3 regions of the Sporosarcina sp. P37 genome follow, and region 2 is predicted to be linked to each of the others. Evidence: riboswitches for the same ligand, from Rfam matches in the RefSeq annotation. Region 2 holds a riboswitch; each other region holds the start of a gene.
What was found. Region 2 has a riboswitch for thiamine pyrophosphate ahead of SporoP37_RS06970 (ECF transporter S component). Riboswitches for the same ligand answer to the same signal wherever they lie in the genome.

Region 1 (7,033 bases), 300 kb from region 2:
TCGTATTCGGTCTGTCGATACATCTTGTTCAACGCTACTGATAGTTGCCCACAATTCGACGTCAATATCAAACTTTACTTCTGTCTTGCCGATAACCGGCTTGATCTTGACTTTCACTTTATCAATAGTCACTGTAGAACGATTTCCGCTATCCAGGTCAAAAGCGACTAATCCTCGTTTCGTATTATTCGACATCCACTGTATCCCTCGCGCTTTGTCCCCTGAGATGAATCCTTTAAAGCTTGTCGGGGTAATTACACCTACCCCTGACAGTACCGGAGCTTTAAAGGGACCTTTATCGGATTGCCAGTTTTCCTCCACTGAAATTAATGGAATCATCGCTTCGTGGCTTGGTTCATCCAATCCGATTAGCAGCTGCCGAATATTGAGCGGCTGAACGAAAGATTCTTGTTCGTAAGAGTTTCTGGGATCACCGAGCTTGGACAATGTCATGGATTTATTAAGAACCGGCCTGACTAACAAAACATCTTGCACGGGATCTTTCGTAGTATACAGCCAAACTTGATACCGTGTTTCATGATAGCGGATAAAAATGTCGATCACCGGACTCAACTTGCCGCTAACCATTACGTCTTCTGATGCGACAATATAATTAAAATGCCCCCAATACACTTTTTGATCTACGGAATGATATAATTCAAAAAGCGCTTCATCCAAAGTTTTGCCCTTGGCATGTCCAACTTCTGCTTGTGTGGCTCCTGGATCAACAGGCTGGTCGCTTTTTGCCGTATTGGCAAAACTGATGAACTGCGCATATAACTCGTATTTTCCATCCTTATAGTCTACTCCGACTCCATTGATATACAGCATCCTCTCCGGCTCATTAGAGTCCATACACCCTGAAAGGACTGCTGAAAGAATTGCCAATAGCAGCACAAGTATGCGTGTAGTCATTGTTCACCTTCTTTGCTCCGTGTTTGATCCTTAGGATTTAACGCATTCGGGCGCTCTTTATATTGTCTGGGGTTTAAGCGCAAAAGCGTCTTGGCGATTGTCTTCCAGCTTAAATCCGCCGCAAGATTCATGTATGGCACTCCGAACGTACGAATGCCCGCTAAGTACTGGACGGTAAAATACAGTGACATAAGAAATCCAAAAAGGCCAAAAAAGGCTGTTAAGATAATGAAAAAGACGCGCAGTATGCTTACCGAGCCCACGAGTGACTGGTTAACCAAAGTAAAGGTCGAAATCGTCGAAGCAGCGATCACGACAATCATCGCGGGGCTGGTGATTCCTGCCCGAATGGCGGCATCACCAATAATTAGCCCGCCCACTACGCCAATCGTCCCTCCAAGCGCAGTAGGAAGACGCAAGCCCGCTTCACGGAATAATTCAAACATGAGCAGCATAAGCAGCATTTCTACCGACGAAGGCAATGGCAGACCCGTATTCGCTTGTACGACGGTAGCTAATAACAGAAGGGGCAGTTGATCTTGGTGATACGTCGTTAAAGCAAGCCAAAATGCCGGCAAAGTTATACCTATCGACATACCCATAATCCGCAATAGCCGTTCCATCGAACCAAACACAGAAGGATTTTCATTGTCATCACTTGTTTTTAGCAGTAAAAACAAATTCACCGGCAAAATGACGCCATAGGCTACCCCGTCAACAAAAATTAAAAAACGTCCTCTTGCCAATGATTGAACCGCATTATCCGGACGTCCTGTATAAGCGGTCCTCGGGAAGATTGCCCCAGTAATCCCCATACTTTCCAACAGTAAATCGCCGCTGAAAATAATATCCGTATCGACTTTTTTCATTTGTCTTTTTATACCGTATAACGTTTCTTTACTGGCGATATCGTCAAAATATAAAAGAGCTACCGTCGTTTTGGTCCGTTTCCCCAATTCAAATTTTTCCACACATAATGAATTCGTCGGCAACCGCTTCCGGATAATTGCTATATTCACTGAAACGTCTTCAATAAAATTATCTCTCGGACCTTTAACTGGCACTTCTAATTTTGTTTCTTCAGGGCTTCGGTTCGGCTTTTCTGCAATATTACTTGAAAAAAGAAGACCTTCATCCTCGAAATATAGAAGTAAGTTGCCGGTGTATATAAGCGTCCCGATTTCCTGTATGTTTTCTACTTTTTTCAAATCCGGAATGTGCAGCTGTTCCGCTACTGCGTCTTCTATCGTTCCGTCCTTCAAATTGCTCATCATGTGCTGAACACGCTGAACAATGACTCCATTCAGCAGTTGCTGATTCACCATGTCATCGCAGGTGATGAATACTACTTGACGTTGTTCGAACGTGTACGATTGAAACTTAACATCTGCGGACTTTAGAAATATTTGTTTCAAGGAATGTAAATTTATTTCTGTTTCATCCGGCTGCATGGCTGTTCACCATTTTCTGTATAGATTTTATGTTTTGATCTTCTTAGGTGATTTTCCTGAAATCAAGGCAATAATGACTAAAAAGAGAGACAAGAAAAGCATGAAGAAAAAAGTGATGATCAATAAATAATCTCCCTTAATGATATGGAAAAGACGATCACCCAAAAGAGACAACGACAATGTCATAAAGAAAAAAGCAGGAGCGAGTATTTTCCAAATACGCTGTTTGTCTCCTCTCATTTTTAATAAATCCGCTGCTATAAATAAAAGAAGACTCACTCTGATAAATGCGCCTGACAGCCATTGATAAATCGAAGCAAAATCAAAATGCTCAATAAACCGCCCTACCGAACCAATTCCCCATTCTTCATAAGCCGGAAATCTTTGTTTCACCACTTCAGCTGGGCCGAACTCTGTGATGGCTCCAATGGTGGGACCCATAGTCAACCCCATTAAAATGAACAGCATAACCGCAAAGTGATACCATCGAAATTGATCTTTTACTTGCTGCTGTATGAAAAGGAATAACAGAATCTCGACAAATCCGGATGCAGGAAATACCGCTGTGGCAAGAACAGGCTGAAATCCATGCTCAAAAAACGGCTGAAGCAGCTCATAATTTTTCACTTGCATATTAGTGAACGCAATAAAAAATCCCAAAATAGTGATCCAAAATAGAATAATGACATTCACCATTGCAATTGTTTGTAAGTTTGCGGTTGCAAACAGAATACACAAAACGGTATAAATGATGATCAGCGGCAGCACAGGCGTTTTAGGTAAAAAAGTCGATACGATCCATAATAAAGTCTCTCCCATTGTAAATGCCGCCAGAACAAGAAGGAAGAAGGCTGTTACGTACCGGATGACAGCTGCAGCAACTTTTCCGATAGTTTCTTCCAGCCACTCTGTCATTGGCTGCCGATTGGACTTTTTGTGAATGTAAAGCACCAGAAGAAGCCAAGGAAAGATTGCGACAACAGCCACCAGAATAGATATCCACCCGTCCCTGCCAGCCCCTTTTACAAGCGATGGAATAATGGTCACATGGTTTTTCAAGCCAATCATAGTCATGGACAGGAAAATAACATGTAAGACACTTATTGAACCTGTTTTTGTCATATAGAAACCCTCTAACGTTTTTATATCATTCAGCTTTGACAAAAACAGATAGATTTATACTTGCGGACCAATAGAATAGGGATCAGGGATGCCGCTGTTATCAAGCGCTCTTCGTTACACTATTTCGCGCATTTTTAACCGCATTAATTACATGTCATATAACGCCAATAATTATCCCCGAGCACACCTGATAAATACGCCAATCCTTCACTTTCCGTGCGATGCACAGCGCGCCAGTCTTCATCGTCAAGGGACAAATAAACTTCATGATGGGGTGCATCGTTATGATAACCAATGAGATCCACGTTTCCTTGCTGATCCAAATGTGCTTTCACTTCATAATGAATAGGCGGTGAAGCTGTTAATGGATTTCCTACATCATGGTTAATTGCAAAATGCACTTCTGACGATTTGCCTTCTAATCGTCTGATGTCTATACCGTCTACAGAAGCGTGGTCATGACGCTTATACCGCTTCATGTAATTCAAGCCGATAGACGGCCCGGTCGCTTTTGTAAATTGCAGCGTACTGTCCCCGCCGATAAACTCTACTTCTATATCCACACGGGTACGGAAGCTTTTTCCTTCGGGGCTGAAATCGCGGTCATCTCCTGTAAAGTACGGAATCGGCGAAAAGAGATTTGGGTTTTTTATAATGTCTTCCTTTAAAAATGTCGCATAGCGAAATTTCCATTTCTCTGCTTCTTTTGATTTTTTCCTGTCCGCCACCGGTTTCAGTAATTGATCCCGCTGCTTTATCCGTACAGAAAAAGTATAGGTTTCTTCCGTCGGTTTATTGTCAGGATCTGGCGGCATTATCACTTCATACACTTTGGATGCAATGGATTTACTGACATTCATTTTCTGGTTGCTGTCTATCAGCGGACGCGTTGCAGAGACACTGTACACTGCCGGCTCAGAGAGTTCTTCTCTGCGATCAATAAATCGATTGTCTGTGACGGTTTCGATGTAGTGCCCGTTACGGTAAATATCAAATTTTTCCACGTCCTTAATCCACTCCCACGACAGAGCGACTTGAGAGGAAGCAACAATTGTTGTAATTACTAACCGTGCCAAAGGGTGTTCATCTTCCTCTACTTTTGTCAGGGCAGATGTTTGGATTACAATTACATCTTTAACGCGCCCCTCCTCCACCCGTTCAATTGTATAGTGAAAAGGATGAGACGGATCCAGCTCCCCATCCGTAAATTTCGGAGCTGTCCCTTCATATACCTGCCGTTCGTTTTTATACACACGGTAATAGCCGCCTGTATCACTCCATGTAAATGATATATCCTCCAGTGTATGTTCCATCTGTTGAACTTCGAATAATTTCTCCATATGCGATCTGCTCCTTTTTGTCTATTTAATCTGAAACAGTTATACGCCTTCAGATAGTTATGCAACATTCGGCATATAGTTATACTTGGTTTTCTATGCGCAAACACACATTTTCATCGGCTCTAAACCGGTACTTCCAGTATTATTTCTACCTTTTCCATCTGTATGATATAATTAGCCTGTCTGATACATAGTCACCACTGGGGGTGCCTCCACTTTGGCTGAGATGCAATTAAGCAAACCCTTTGAACCTGATCTAGTCTGTACTAGCGGAGGGAAGTGGGTAGTTTTCATACCCAAGCGCCCATCCATGCATGGGCTTTTTGTATATATACCTTTACAGGAAGGAAGAGAAACATGCGGCTTATTCAACAGCTTCGGCAAACACAACCACTCGTTCACTGCATCACAAATGTCGTCGTGGCAAATTTCCAGGCGAATGGGTTACTCGCAATAGGCGCCTCCCCCGTAATGGCTGATGCGGCGGAAGAAGCGGAAGATATCGCAAAAATTGCCGCTTGCAGCATTTTAAATATTGGCACGTTAAAGCAACAGACGGTGGATTCAATGATTTTGGCGGGAAACAGCGCCCGCGCAGCAGGAAAACCTGTCGTATTGGATCCAGTCGGAGCAGGTGCGACACCTTTTCGTAAAGCGAGCGTCCTGAAAGTACTGGACGAAGTAGATATCACATTGATTCGCTGTAATGCAGGTGAACTGGCTGCGATCGCAGATGTACCCTGGAACGCAAAGGGGGTCGATGCGGGAGAAGGCTCGGCGGACATCGAAAGTACAGCGAAACAAACAGCCCGCAAGTATAACTGTCTGGTGGCGGTCTCAGGCGAAGTCGACATCGTGACAGACGGCTATTCCACATTGTCCATTACAGGCGGCCACCCGATGATGACTGCGATTACCGGAACGGGATGCTTACTCAGTTCTGTCACAGGCGCCTTTCTGGCAGTAGGAATGGACCGTCCGTTAGCAGCCGTGGCAGATGCACTTTCATTTTATAAGCGGGCCGGCGAACTGACAGCAGAAATTTCCCGCGGTCCCGGAGACTTTGCCGTGAACTTCCTAAATACTTTACATACATTGGATCGGGAAACAAAAACATTTTTAGTATAATTGACAGGAGGTTTTTCAATTGACAGTACAAGTAGCATTGACCATTGCTGGTTCGGATAGCGGAGGAGGCGCAGGAATTCAGGCTGACCTGAAGACATTTCAGGAGCTTGGCGTCTTTGGCACTTCTGCCATAACTGCTGTGACTGCGCAGAATACACACGGCGTTCACGGTGTGTATCCAATTCAGACAGATGGAGTAACAGCACAAATCCGTGCTGTGCTGGATGATTTTGACGTAAAAGCATGTAAAACTGGTATGCTGTTTTCGGCAGAAATCATTACAGCTGTAGCTGATCTATTAAAAGAATATCCCCCGATTCCTTTAGTCATTGACCCGGTCATGATCGCCAAAGGCGGACAATCCTTATTGCAGCAGCAGGCGATTCAGGCGCTGAAAGAACATTTACTGCCGATGGCAACGATTGTGACGCCGAATATTCCTGAAGCAGAGGTGCTGACTGGGATGCGTATACTGACAGACGAAGATGTTCAGCGGGCTGCGGCTGCTTTTATCGAAATGGGAGCGAAGGCCGTCGTTATGAAAGGCGGGCACCGCTGCGACATGCTGGATGCAAAAGATTACTACGCAGATAATGAAGGCCAGTCATTCACTGTGACAACACCTTGGATCCAAACGAAAGACACACATGGAACTGGCTGCACATTTGCGGCTGCTTTGACCAGTTTCCTCGCAAAAGGCTGTTCGATGCCGGATGCAGTCGCTGAAGCGAAGCAATTCATACAGGCTGCCATTGAAGACGGCCTGCAGATCGGTTCAGGTCACGGGCCGACGAATCACTGGGCGTACAGTGAGCGGAAAAAGGAGATGCACTGATGCGAGCAGAGGAAGTAAGGAAAGCATTAGGCGTATATTTCGTTATGGGCACGCCAAACGCAGGAAATAAGGAGCCATTAGCAATAGTAGAAGCGGCTCTTCGCGGTGGCGTCACATGTTTTCAGCTGCGGGAAAAGGGATTGAATGCACTTGAAGGCGAGGCTTTGCTGGGGTTCGCCAAAAAGTGTCAGGCGCTTTGCCGATTGTACCGCGTTCCTTTCATCGTCAATGACGATGTTGAT
Region 2 (7,033 bases):
TCTAATTGGCGCTGCTCCGTAAAGAAGCGGTCCTGGAAAATCAAAGGAATGTCATTCTTCCCGTATTCTTTAGGGATTTCTAACTTGTCCGAGTTAGCGTCTTCAATATAAATCAATCCTGCAAGACCTTTGTACACTTGTTCTGCGGTCTTGCCTTCCGGATGCGGATGGAACCATAACGTAGCAGCCTCTTGTGTCACTTCAAACTGTATAGTTTCTTGTTCACCCGGTTTAAGTGTTTTATGGGGCCCGCCATCTGCTTCGCCGGACACTTCCAAGCCATGCCAATGAAATGTTGTCTCCTCGTCCAATTTATTTGCGGTGTGAATGGTGGCCGTCTCCCCTTTTTTCAATTGAAGAACGGGTCCTAATAAATCTCCGTTATATCCTAACGTCTCTGTCGTTATACCATCGAAAATTTCTGCTTCACCTTTTTGGGCCGTCACCGTATACTCTGTCCCGCTCGCTGCTTCACTTGTCAGTAACGGCGGAATGTTTAGTTCATTCTTTCCTGAAGAGTCTTTTAACGGCAATACATTATCATGACTCATATGTCCATGGCCCATTTGGGATGAGTCCATCATAGAATCGTGCATTTCTGAATTGTTTTGATGCATCATATGCTGATTAGTCTCATCCTTAGACTGCGTATCGTTGCTGCAGCCGCTTATAAGCAGTACACCCATAAGAAAAACGAAAGCTTTATTTTTAATCCTCATTGAACTATCCCCTTCATCTGTTGTATGTAAGTGCAGTATAGCAAGAACTTATGAAAAAACTGTGCACGCCGATGATCTATGTCTGCAATTACGCTTTGTTGCGGTATGCTCCTGAATAGGTTTACTTGAATCTGATGTAAAACGAGCCACACTATGTATCACATTCCCCAATACGTAATCGTATCAAGCAGGCCAATTGTCACTAATAGGACACCGGCTGCCCGCTGAACTATTCTTGCCGTTTTCATACTGCTTTTCATCACATGTCTTTTTGCGTCGACTAGCCAGATGAAGAAAAATAAAGCGAGCAGCGGAATGGATGTAGCAATACCAAAAACAGCCGGCAATATAAATCCGTGCGGAGCAGTCACAGCTAAGGGCATTAACCATAAGAAAAATAAGACAAACATCGTCGGACAGAATGCCAGCGAAAAGCTGACTCCCAGCATGAAGGAACCTGCTTTTCCGTTTCTTATTTTAACGGGAACATATTGCGTGATTTTATTTAGAAAACCTAATTTCATGACACCGAGCAAAACCAATCCAGTAGCGATGATCAGCGGACCAATGAATTTGCGGAATAACGCGAAGTAACCGATTAACGCGCTTTGAAATGTTTCTCCCAGCCACCAAACGAGAAATCCGAGCAAGCTGAAAACGGCTGCCTTCCCTGCTATAAAAGAAGTAACTTCTGCTATATTTTCTTTTAATTGAATGGAACGATTTCCATAAAGCGTAATGGCACTCATATTTCCAGTGAGTTGACAAGGCGCTGCAGCACCGAGCAAACCTAAGAGCAGAGCTGAAATCATTGGGCTGTTTTCGAACGTTAAGAGCAAGGTATTCACCGGCTCGGTAATGAGTTGACTTATACTCGATAATAAATTATACAAAGCAGCTGACACCTTCCTTATAAATCTTTCAGCGGATCTTCACCCGCTGGCAGCATCACCGGACAAGCGGGCAAACTACCCGCATACTTGTTTCCTTGCTCATGCTTATTTAGCTCCACTTGTATCCTATCCCCCATACAGTTTTCAGGAATTTATCATTTGGAAACTCTGCATTTTTTAATTTATCGCGCAAGTTTCGTATGTGCGAATCCACTGTCCGTATATCGGTATACGTATTATAATCCCAAGCGGCATGCATTAATTGCTCCCTTGTTAACGTCCGCTTCGGCTGAGTGATAAGCGCTTCAATGATGTAGTACTCTTTCAGCGTCAGCTGGATACTTTTATCTTTGTAATGCAGTGAATACGAGTCGCTGTTTAACACAAAGTCACCATGTACAATATGTCCTGAATCCTCTATCGGAGCACGCCGCAAAACCGCGTTCACCCTGGCGATCAGCTCACGTTCATCAAACGGCTTCGTGATATAGTCGTCCGCCCCCGTATTCAAGCCTTTCACTAAATCGTTCTTATCTGTCCTGGCAGTAAGCATGATCACCGGAACATCCGAAAACTTGCGTATTTCCGTACAAACTTCCCAGCCATCCATATTTGGCATCATAATATCAAGCAGCACCAAATCAACCGGCTCTTCCTGCAATCGTTCCAGTCCCTCCGGCCCGTTAGTCGCCTTTATGCAACGAAACTCTTGCGGTTCCAGAAACAATTCCAGTAAATCCAACATTCTGTGTTCGTCATCTATAAGTAAAATTGTTCGCATCTGCCTGCACCCCAATCATCAGATTGTAATTATGAATGTACTGCCTTTTCCTGCTTCACTTTTTACTGTAATCGTTCCGCCATGTGCTTCAACGAGTTCTTTTACAATCGCCAATCCTAATCCCGAGCCCCCAAATGCTCTGGAGCGTGATTTTTCCACACGATACAACTTATCAAAGATCCTGTCGATTTCATTGGATGGAATCCCCATTCCTTCATCCGTTACTGACAAAACCGTCTGCTGCTGCTCCTGATAAATTTCCAATGTGACTGTCGTCTGCTCATCCGAGTATTTCAATGCGTTATCCAGTAAATTCAGTACGATTTGTTCTAATCGAATTCGATCGGCAACTAGCTGAAAATCCTCTTTACAGCTCATGACCAGCCTGATTTTTTTCATGTCAAACGACGGAGCCATGAGGCGGTTCATATCCTCGATAAATTCTTGTGCTGAAAACTGGCTTCTCGTTACCGTGAATGTGACTTCATCCATTTTTGCCAGTTCCATCAAATCTTTGACTAAGTCCTTCATGCGATTGGATTCTTCTGCAATAATCTGCAAATAATGATTCCGCTTCCCGTCAGACAATTCTTCTCTCATCGCCACTTTCAAATATCCGATTAAGTAGGTAAGCGGTGTGCTTAATTCATGAGAGACAGATGCCAAAAATTCATTGCGTTCCGTTTTCATTTTTTCCAGATCTGTTGCCAATTTCATTATTGCCGCTGATAATTCTCCCAGTTCATCATTGCTCGCCCCTGGAAGACTCACATCAAATTTTCCTTCACTCAGCCTTTCTGTCGCTTCCTTCATGCGAATCAGCGGCCGGGTAAGAAACTTCGACAGAATGAAGTAAATAATAAATAAAATTACGATACTAACTGAGCCTGCCAATCCAAAATGCAGATTCAACTTTTGAACCAGCATTTCAATTGGCTGGCTGCTCTGAAACATCACAACATATCCCGATTGGCCTGCGCCAGCTTTATAAGGGTGAACACTTGCGATGAAGGGTGAATTCTTCCAGTCCGTCACTACTATCCGATCTGTTTCATCATTTTTGCTAATTAGTGATAAAGCGGATGAAAAGTTCTCTAGGCTGTCAGCTGAGCTGCTGATGATTTCACGTTTTTCATCTGTAATAATGACTTCCCTTTCTTTTCCCGTTTCCATTAATACAATGTGTGCTATCGTTTTATCGGAATAATAATCTTCCAGCACATCACGATGATTGCTGCCGCTCGCAAGCAGCCGTGAATATTCTTCATCCACCCTTGCGTGAATAATATTTTGATGCAAATAAATCATTAATACCGATTCAAGCAGCAAGAAAATGATAATAAAAGAAGCCGCTAGCTTCGTTGAGATTTTATTCATTAAACCACCCCGTAAATACAGTATAGGAAAAGAATATGAAAAAATTATGCAGACGGACTTGTAGGAATACAGTCCAGCTGTCATATCTTAGCCATAGAAAAAGGATGCCCGGCTCTGCACTCCCCGGACATCCTGATCGATTGTTAGAACCTCGTTTTTGCAGGTTTCTTCATCGGCGACTTATTCATCAAATAAGAAATGAACGTCTCCTCCGTAAGATGAGGATTTGATGAATTCAGCAGAACCGCCAGATTCTTTGCATCATCCAGCGCTCTGTGGGCGTTATGCACCTGAATCTGGTGCGCTCTCAACAGCTGCTGCAGCTTGCCATTTTCAAACCCGTAGTTCTTCCATTTGATTTGCCTGACAGAGCAATACCAGTCCATGTCGAGCGTTTCAGGCAATAACCGGCTGACAAATCCCCGGTCGAATGACGCATTATGCGCGACAATCCCGTCAGCCCGGTCTAGTATTGTCAAAATTTTATCCATATCCAAAGACTTGCCTCTTACCATCTGATCTGTAATACCTGTCAGGTTCGTAATAGTTGGTGATATGGAATAGAAAGGTTCCTGAAACTCGCAGTATTCATCAGCTACCCTGACTATACGATGATCTTCATACTCCCCGAGCATAACGCCCAGCTCGATCACTTCACTTGCTTCTGCACTCATCCCTGTCGTTTCTACATCAATGAACGCTATATGTTTTGTCATGTAAAAAACTCCTTTACACTCTATTTAAAACCGTATACCCGCGCGGTTCAGAATCATTTGTATCCTATTAGTATATCAGCATTTCAGCGCATTGTATGCGAATTAAACTGGACGACAGCCAGTACAATCTGGTTTATATGCATAAGTTGCGAGATAAATCGGCGTATTGTATACTAGGACTGCTTACATAATTGTCCGTACGGGTGCTTGAGTGAATCAGGCTGAGATTGCAGGTAAAGCCGCTGCTGACCGTTTATCTGATCTGGGTAATGCCAGCGTAGAGAGCATGTTCGATGGAATATACAAGGATCATTTCCTTCCACGGCCGTCTGCTCTTCAGACGGCTTTTTTGTATAGACAAATGAGAAGGAGTGAAAGATGTTGAAGAAGTTAAAATTTACCGATTTACTGATTACGATTATGATTGGCGTAGTATTTGGTATTCTCATGAAGTTTTGGGACGACCTATACACTGTCGTTAAACCGATCATGCCCGTGCTGCGTCAGTTGATTTACGGCATGTGGTTTATGGTCGGGCCTTTCGCTTTCTTACTGTTGCGAAAGCCGGGAACCGCATTAATTGCCAGTATTGCGGGTGCGTCATTATCTGCTTTTGCAGGTCACGGCATCGAAGTGCTGATCTACGGGTTTGCGCAAGGTCTTGCCGCGGAATTACTGTTTGCTGCTTTCCGCTATAGAAGCTATTCTGTTTTGACAGCTGGACTGGCGGGAGTCGCATCTTGCCTGGCCAGTTTTGGACTCGACTTGATTTACGGCTACGCTGCGCTTGAAACATGGGCATTGATTGTGAAATACGGATTGCGGGCAATCAGCGCATTTATATTTACCGGTATCTTTGCTGTGCTGATTGTCAAAGCTCTTGAAGCAACAGGTGTAACTTCATTAATACGGCCAGTTGATAAAAAAGAATATTCATTGCTGGACGAGTAATTGCAGAGGATGGATTCTACTATGAGTAACATCAGCGTCTCAGATTTACGATTAAAGTTTCCCGGAGAAGAATCATTGGTATTCAGGGATCTGTCTTTCTCCGTACAGCCGGGCGAAAAGGTCCTTATGCTGGGACCTAGCGGCTGCGGCAAATCCACCCTGCTGCAAGTGCTGAGCGGTATTATTCCAAACTCCATTGAATTGCCGATGAAGTCAAAGGCTATCAGTTTGCCGGATTCATGGGGGTTCGTCTTTCAGGATCCTGATACGCAGTTCTGTATGACGTATGTCGACGAAGAATTGGCATTTGTACTGGAGAATCTGCAAGTGCCGCGGGAACAAATGAAGACGCTCATAGAACAAGTGCTGAAACGTGTAGATTTGCAGCTGGAAGATCCTCATACAGCGATTAATGAACTATCCCAAGGAATGAAACAGCGGCTCGCTTTGGCTTCCGTTTTACTGCTTGAACCGGACGTTCTATTCCTTGATGAACCGTCTGCTTTACTGGATCCCGAAGGCACACAGCAAATTTGGTCTTCTATTAAAGAGGCGACTGCCGAGAAAACAGTACTCATTGTAGAACATAAAATTGATCTGATTGCCGATTGGGTCGATCGCGTCGTACTATTCAATGATCACGGCGTTATTCTGGCTGACGGATCACCCGCCGACATTTTTTCCGGCTATCAGGAGGAGCTGACCCGCTACGGCATATGGTATCCCGGTGTATGGGAAAAATATAAGGAATCGGAAGCTTTTCTTTCCTTAATGCAAAATCGCAGTCAAGTGAAGCCGCAAGAGAAAATTCTTCTCCAAGATTTTCACGGCTATCGGGGTGCCATACAAAAGATTTCCGTTGAAGATGCAACAGTTCAGGAAGGTGACTGGATTGCGATTGTCGGGGAGAACGGCTCAGGGAAGAGCACGCTGCTTCTGTCGCTTATGCAATTATTGCGAACTGACGGGATCTACGAAGTAAACGGTGTGCCGATTGTGCAGAAAAAGAAGAAACGGCAGCTTCCAGAAGGATTATCACTCGTCTTTCAAAATCCTGAACTGCAATTTGTGACGAACTCGATTGCTGAAGAACTGACGGTTTCGCTGCATGGCATGACAAAAGAGGATGCGGCAAGCTGCGCCAGGAATTTAATCGATTTATTCAACTTGCCTGGCACAGCTTCACGTCATCCTTACCAATTATCTACCGGACAAAAACGCCGCTTGAGCGTGGCGACTGCGCTCACCCCGAAAACAGATATCGTATTGCTGGATGAACCGACGTTTGGACAAGATGCACGGAATACATTTGCTATTCTGGAGAAATTGGAGAAATTGCGGACTGAAGGTATTACGATTCTGATGGTGACACATGACATGGAAATCGTGGAGAACTTTGCTACCTCCGTGTGGACTGTGGAAAACGGAGTATTGAACCCCCCTGCTGTTACAGGAGGTCTGCTGAATGCTTAATTGGTTCACGCCTGAACGGCAAACGTGGTTATTCCTCGTCAATCCTGCACTAAAGTTTGTGGTGTTTTTTGCGCTCCTGCTGATCACACTGCTTAATCAGAGTCTCTCATTTGCCATTTGGCA
Region 3 (7,033 bases), 1.1 Mb from region 2:
CGAATAAAGATTGGGTGACCTATGAGGCGAAAGCAATGTTGAAAACGGCGGAAGAGGAAGCGCGGTGAGATTTTCTTGCCGCGTTTTTTGGCGTGCAGAAATGGCGGAGGGGTGCGGCAGAGCGAGTTTGTACCGCGCCGATCCAACCCCCAAGACACACAAAAAAAGCGACCAAGGAAAGTCCAATATCTTTCCCGGTCGCCCCTGTATCACTCATATGATTTAATCAGCTGGATATTATGCTTTTCCCATTCCGCGAGCTTTCCGTCAAAGTCGGGATTGGGTTCGTACCATGACTGCGAACCGAAGTAGTTCTGCAGATCTTTTGATTTGAACATATAGCCGTGGCGCGCGAAGATTTCATTACGTGCGAGCCGCAGATCTTCTTTTGATAATCCATTCAGGTCGGATTTGTCCAAAAAGACGTCTCCGCTGTATGAGATGATGAATTGGTCCTGATAGACGCCCGACGGCACTTCTTTTATCACTTCTTTGATAATGACTGGTTCGTCGGATTGTTCCGGCATTACGTCATTTTGTACGGTGGCTTCGCTGTCAGGGGTGCTTTCGTTTTCTTTAGCTTCTGCCGCCAGCTCTTCTACCGAATCAAATGACAGCTGAATCGTTTGTTTTGCGCCGAATACATTGGCTTGAATTTCTTCCTGCACGAGTTCTTCATCGATCGTAGTCGTCATTTGAATAGGGTAGATGCCTGCAAGGAACGGTCCGAACTCAGCCGTTTCATCACGCTTTTTGATATAGCCGATTTCTGCATCATGTAATGCCAGCACAGTTTCTTCACCGAGTGACTTTACTTTCATAATATAGCCCGCCGGATTGATCGTATAGCGGGGGAATAGGCCGAATCGTTTGCCTGCTGCGCGCAGGGAGAACATGCCGTCTTCGGATTCTTTCAGCAAATTATTTTCCGCGACTTGTACGATGGAAGGGTTTTTCTTCACAAGGTGCAGCAGCGCTTGAATGCTTTCTTCATCGATTGCAATGCGTGTGTCTTTTGGTTTGATTAATTCTTGAAGAGTGTCTTTATCCTGAGCGATCAGCGCAGAGATGAATTGCTCTGTAGTGGCTTCTTTGCCGTATTTATTTTCTAAAATGAGATAACCGGTTAGTATGATAATCACTATTACAGCTGCTGCGAGCAGATAAATAGGCAGTTTCAGTAAAGACTGTTTTTTAGTATAAGAACGCCGTAAAGTAAATGTCGTTCCGCAATTCGTACAGGTCTCTTGATCATCAGTATTCACTTCATTACATATTAGACATTTTTTCATGGGTATGCTCCTACTTTATGCTAAGGCTCCGTGGCACGGATGCCAACGTAGTCAAGATTATACTATGTCTGGCTCGATTATTCTAGATGAAAGGATTTTCGCTGTATACAGTGGGCGTAAAGTATGCCAATTTATACGCTATTTGAAAATAATTCCTGTAAATCGGTATTATGCTCATCAATAAGTCTGGGAGATTAGCAGTTTTTGGGCTATAATAGGGTACATTCAACGGATTTTATTCCACAATCATATAAAAACTACTAGAGATGAGTGAAGAAATGAATCAAAAGCACCTTACAAGTTTACTATTGCTTATCGGGCTGTTTTCTATAATGGGGTTTCATAAATCGGCCAGTGCGGAAGATGGAAAGTATACGGAGTTATTAGTAGAGTATGAAGAAACTAGACAGTCATTTTCAGCTGAAGAAGAATTGCCGGGTGTGGAAAGCCGTGAAAATATTGCGGATCAGGTGGAGTTGTGGAGCTTCACAGACGCAAAAGAAATGAAGATTGTCAAAGAACAGCTGCTGGAAGACCCCGGCGTTTTGCATGTAGAGCCGAATTATGAACGCTATTCGCATATTTCATACGACGATCTTGATTTGACGAAGCAATGGTGGATTCCGCAGGTGAAGCCGCGGCTGATTTGGGCCAGGGCGGCAGAACAGCAAAAAGACGCTGTCGTAGCGGTTATCGATTCAGGTATTGATCTGCACCATGAAGATCTGCAGGGCCGTATTCAGGCGGGCGGCTTTAATTTTTATGCAGATAACTGGGACGTGCAAGATATGAACGGACATGGCACTGCAGTTGCGGGTGTCATTGCAGCAGATACGGGAAGTCACCTCGGTGTGGCGGGGATTGCCGGAACGTATAATGTACGCGTATTGCCGCTGAAAATTTCTCATGTGAATGGGACAAGCAAAGTTTCCAATGCCATTAAAGCGATTGACTATGCACTAGCGAAAAAAGTGGACGTGATCAATCTAAGCTTTGGCAGCAGCGAGCCTTCTCTGCTGGAAGAGCAAGCCATTAAACGGGCTGTCGAGTCAGGCATCACTGTCGTGGCATCTGCCGGAAACAGTGCCGAAAAAGGCAATGAAATCATGTATCCGGCATCGTACGCAGATGTGATTTCTGTTGGAGCAACAGATCCGCTGAATAAACGCGCCAGTTTTTCTAACTATAATAAGCATATTAGTCTGGTTGCGCCTGGAACGGCTATTTTTACTACGGCCATTCACAACAGGTATCAATCGGTCAGCGGGACCTCCTTCTCCGGACCTGTCGTTGCAGGGGCTGCCGCTGTCGTGAAATCGCTGCGGCCTCATTTGGCACCAAGTGACATGAAACGGCTGCTTGAAAGTTCGGCAACAGACCTTGGTGTGCCGGGAAAAGATCCACATTACGGGGCGGGGCTGCTGAATATTAGCATGCTCCACTATTTATTGCCGGGCGGAAATGAGCCTTCATTTACAGGGGACTTTCCAGACAAGACAGTAAAACCTGCAAAAGTATTTACTGTCCGTTTTTCACATGAATTAAACATGGCGGAGAATTATCATCCGTATATTGATATTACGCGTTCGCCGAACAGTGCGGATCGGCAGCTTGATTTTACTGCCCGGGTCAATCCCGCGGACAGAAAAGAGCTGCTGATCTCACCGAACACGCATTGGGGTGAAGGCATTCATTATTTACGAGTTCAGGAAGGGTTGCCGAATACGAAGAATGAGCCGCTGAAGAAGTCGGTGATTATAAAGTTTATTGTGCAGCCAGAGTGACGCCGGCTAATAGAAAAGCTGTTGCAGAAGTCTAGAAGACTCTCCGCAACAGCTTTTTGTCTGTCTCTTTTTACTTCGTTACTTTTGAAAACACATCAGTCGAACTGATGTCTTCTATCATATCTTCAACTTCAGGCTTTGTCTTGATCAATTCCATTTCGTACAGCCAGTCCCGCACTTCTTCCCAAGATGTTTCGTCGAGCTTGCCGAATGCTTCTCCGCCTGTATCCATCATAGGCAGCAGAATGTTCAAACTTTCCGTTTCAATCGTCCGATCAAGCGGGAAGTTCGCCTGATCCTGATTGTTCATTAACAGCTCAAGTGCTTCTTCGGGATTTTCTGCCATGAATTCATAGCCTTTTTGTGCTGCTCTCCAGAATGCCTGGATCGCATCCTGATCTTTTTTCCATGCGTCGTCACTGGTCAGCAGGACGATTTCACTGTAATTTGGCACACCATAGTCAACGGGATTGAAGTAGCGCGTTTTGAAGCCTTTGCTGTTCATGACAGGCACTTCATGGTTAATGAATGTCCCCGTGACCGCGTCAACACGTTTAGAGACGAGTGATGATTCCAGTTCAAACCCTACATCAATCATTTTCACCTTGCCGAAGTCACCGCCGTCATTCGTTACCATAGTTTTGATCAATGATTCGTTGAGCGGAATGCCCGGGTAGCCGATCGTTTTTCCTTCCATGTCTTTAGGAGACTGAATAGGGCTCTCCTCGAGCATAACCGTGTAATTCAGCGGTTCGCGTACAATTGAGGCAATCGCCTTTACGGGGATATCTTCATTTGCCTGCGCCAAAATCACATCCGGCTGGTAATACAGACCGAGCGTCACTTTGCCTGCTGCGGTCAAGTTCATCGGATCGGTTGGGTTCGCAGGAAATTGAATATCGACTTCCACATTTTCTTCATTGAAATAGCCTTTTTCCTGTGCGACGTATAAATAGCTATGTACGGCGTTTGGGTACCAATCGAGCATAATACTGACTTTTTTCTTTTCGTTATTCGGCGTTTCTTCATTGCCGGGCGCTTCTGCTTCATTAGTGCAGCCGGCGATCAGTAATAAAAGAAACGTTATCCCCAGTAACCAGTGTTTTTTCATTGGTCGTTCCTCCATTGTAAAAAGTATTTTTCTGCGGACACAACAATCAGGAAAAAGAGGATGCCCACTGCAGACAGCAGGACGATGGGTGCAAATACAGCTGCACTGTCAAATTGGGTCATCATTCGTCTGCTGAAATAGCCGAGCCCTGCCTGTGCACCGAGCCATTCGCCGATTGCCGCGCCGATTACACTCAGTGTGACCGCCACTTTAAGTCCTGAAAAAAACGACGGCAGTGCAGACGGCAGATCCAGCTTATAGAATATATCTTTTGCCGACGCACCCATCGTCCGCATCAGTTCGCGCAGGTTCCGGTCGGATGAACGCAAGCCGTCAAAGACGCTGACGGTAATCGGGAAAAATGTAATCAGCACAGTGACCGCCACTTTACTCCAGATGCTGTAGCCGAACCACAGAACGAAAATCGGTGCCAGCGCAATGATCGGAATGGTTTGCGATGCAATCAGAATGGGATAAAACGCCTGCTCCATCAGCTTTTTACTGTACATGGCAATCGCCAGTGCAGATCCGACGATGATGGAAATGGACAAGCCGATCAAAATCGTCAGCGCAGTCGGAGGCAAGTGGTGGATAAACAGCTCCGTTTTTAATTCCCATAATCTGAGCAGTATGGCGGTGGGTGACGGGAAAAGGAAGCTTTTGTCGTAAAGACGCGCTGCGATTTCCCAGATGACCAGCAAGACCGAAATGAGAGAAGCCGGCCAGATATAAGAAATATTCATCTTCATATTCGCTCCTCCGAACGAAGCTCCGCGATCAGCTGCTCTTTCAATTCCACGAGTTCAGGCTGTGCCAAGTCCCGCATCACCCGCGGACGGTCAAGCGGCACCTGTACTTCGCGAATCGTCTGCACCGGCTTTTCAGCAAGTACGAAAATCCGGTCTGACAGAAATAACGCTTCGTCGATGTCATGTGTGATAAATAAAATCGTCTTATCGAGTTTGCGCCATTGACCGATCAGCCACTCCTGCATCGTCAGCCGTGTGATGGCATCGAGCGCACTGAACGGCTCGTCCAGCAATAAAATATTTGAGCCCGTGAGAATTGTGCGCAAAAACGAAACGCGCTGCCGCATGCCGCCTGACAGACTTCCGGGATACGCGTGTTCTTCGCCGGCCAGTCCGAAATCTGCGAGCAGCCCGATCATTTCATCAGCAGACGGCTTTACGCGCTGCAGCTCAAGCGGCAGCCGAACGTTTTCAAGAATCGTCCGCCACGGCATAAGCAAATCTTGCTGCGGCATATAGCCGACTTTTCCGAGACGGTCTGCAGCCGCTTCACCATTCAATAAAATGCGGCCGGAGTCGGGATTCTCAAGCCCTGTAATCAGCCGAAACAGTGTGCTTTTTCCATAACCGCTCGGCCCGATGATGCTGACAAATTCCCCTTCATTCACATGCCAGTCGACGTTGTTCAAGATAGCTGCAGGTGCTGCATGTTTCGCCGTCTGATAGTGGAACGATACGCTGTTAAATTCAAGAACTTTTGTCTTCATGTAAGCACCACTTTTCTTTTCTTCAAAAATAGACGCAAAAAAACCACTTCTATTTGCGAAGCGGTTGCATAGTACGGCCAGTCCCGTCCATATGTCCACTTCCCTCCGCTAGCATTACCTAGTGCAGGTTCAAGGGTTAAGGCAACGGCCTCTCTCAGCAAAAGCACCCCTAGTGTTTATCCACCTCTAATGGTGTCATATCGGCTACTATTAGTCAAGACTGCATTGGAATAGGTTACCAGATGCTTGTCCGTTTTATATCTAACAAATGAAACGATGCCTGAAAATGAAAGAAGAAAACTTGCATTCATTGATGAATCTATGTAATATAATGACTAGCAGACCGGAATGGTATTCTGGTCATTTTAAAGGAAGTGTCATGATGGATCGAAGAGAAGAAATAATGCTGGCGGCGGAAAAGTCGTTTACGATGTTTGGATATAAAGCGACGACCATGGATCAAGTAGCGAAAATTGCAAATGTCGGTAAGGGTACAATTTACACATTCTTCTCCAACAAAGAAGAGCTGTTTCATTCCATCGTTTGGAAGATGGTCGGTGAAATGAAAGATGTATCTGAGCAAAGCACGAGAGAAGGCGCTTCGTTTCAGGAGAATGCCCATGCACGCATCATGCAATTACTGAAATTCCGTGAAACGCATCAGCTGTTTGTTAAACTGATTGAAGAAGAAAAAGAGCTGCGCACCCCGGCAGTGGGTGATGTGCTGACGTCAATAGAAAAAGAGATTTTGAAGTTTATTGCAGGAAAGATTGAGCGCGGAGTGGCAAAAGGGGAATTGAAGCCTTGCAACAGCGAACTGGTCGCCTATCTTTTGTTTAAATCCTATCTGGCATTAGTCGTCGATTGGTCTAAAACTCACGACGAACAGCTGTCAGAGGAGCAAATTACCGATGTGCTGAATGAGACAATTTTCTCCAGCCTATTGGTATGATGCAGGAATGTAGAAGTGAGGTTTTATACTAGATGAATAAAATTTGGTTTATTGTTAAACGGGACATCCGGAATATCACAAAAAACAAAGCGGCGCTCATTGTCATTGCGGCGATTGCTTTCCTTCCTTCATTATATGCTTGGATGAATATCCTTGCTTCATGGGATCCGTACGCGAATACGCAAGGCGTGTCAGTCGCGGTTGTCAGTGAAGACGAAGGTGCAGTCATTGAGGATAAGGAATTTAATGTCGGGGATGAAGTCATCGTCTCACTGACCAAAAACGATGATTTAGGCTGGAAGTTTGTGACGAAAGACGAAGCGATTACAGGTGTTAAGCACGGCGATTACTACGCTGCCATCATCATTCCGAAAAATT

Region 1: it holds a riboswitch for thiamine pyrophosphate, as region 2 does, so the genes downstream of both, thiM (hydroxyethylthiazole kinase) here and SporoP37_RS06970 (ECF transporter S component) in region 2, are expected to answer to the same signal.
Region 3: it holds a riboswitch for thiamine pyrophosphate, as region 2 does, so the genes downstream of both, SporoP37_RS12445 (ABC transporter ATP-binding protein) here and SporoP37_RS06970 (ECF transporter S component) in region 2, are expected to answer to the same signal.

What each region holds. Positions count from the first base shown of each region.
Region 1 covers NZ_CP015349.1:1,631,940-1,638,972, forward strand. The annotation lists gene SporoP37_RS08540 (Ger(x)C family spore germination protein) at 1-915, opposite strand, end outside; gene SporoP37_RS08545 (spore germination protein) at 912-2,366, opposite strand; gene SporoP37_RS08550 (endospore germination permease) at 2,394-3,488, opposite strand; gene SporoP37_RS08555 (DUF3238 domain-containing protein) at 3,632-4,828, opposite strand; TPP riboswitch at 5,021-5,123, shown strand; gene thiM (hydroxyethylthiazole kinase) at 5,186-5,956, shown strand; gene thiD (bifunctional hydroxymethylpyrimidine kinase/phosphomethylpyrimidine kinase) at 5,976-6,791, shown strand; gene thiE (thiamine phosphate synthase) at 6,791-7,033, shown strand, end outside.
Region 2 covers NZ_CP015349.1:1,331,490-1,338,522, forward strand. The annotation lists gene SporoP37_RS06945 (multicopper oxidase family protein) at 1-713, opposite strand, end outside; gene SporoP37_RS06950 (urease accessory protein UreH domain-containing protein) at 878-1,468, opposite strand; gene SporoP37_RS06955 (response regulator transcription factor) at 1,722-2,393, opposite strand; gene SporoP37_RS06960 (sensor histidine kinase) at 2,412-3,770, opposite strand; gene SporoP37_RS06965 (exonuclease domain-containing protein) at 3,914-4,486, opposite strand; TPP riboswitch at 4,676-4,787, shown strand; gene SporoP37_RS06970 (ECF transporter S component) at 4,865-5,437, shown strand; gene SporoP37_RS06975 (ABC transporter ATP-binding protein) at 5,459-6,910, shown strand; gene SporoP37_RS06980 (energy-coupling factor transporter transmembrane component T family protein) at 6,903-7,033, shown strand, end outside.
Region 3 covers NZ_CP015349.1:2,445,251-2,452,283, forward strand. The annotation lists gene SporoP37_RS12420 (tetratricopeptide repeat protein) at 1-68, shown strand, start outside; gene SporoP37_RS12425 (YARHG domain-containing protein) at 210-1,292, opposite strand; gene SporoP37_RS12430 (S8 family peptidase) at 1,571-3,076, shown strand; gene SporoP37_RS12435 (ABC transporter substrate-binding protein) at 3,147-4,187, opposite strand; gene SporoP37_RS12440 (ABC transporter permease) at 4,184-4,936, opposite strand; gene SporoP37_RS12445 (ABC transporter ATP-binding protein) at 4,933-5,703, opposite strand; TPP riboswitch at 5,787-5,884, opposite strand; gene SporoP37_RS12450 (TetR/AcrR family transcriptional regulator) at 6,086-6,655, shown strand; gene SporoP37_RS12455 (YhgE/Pip domain-containing protein) at 6,688-7,033, shown strand, end outside.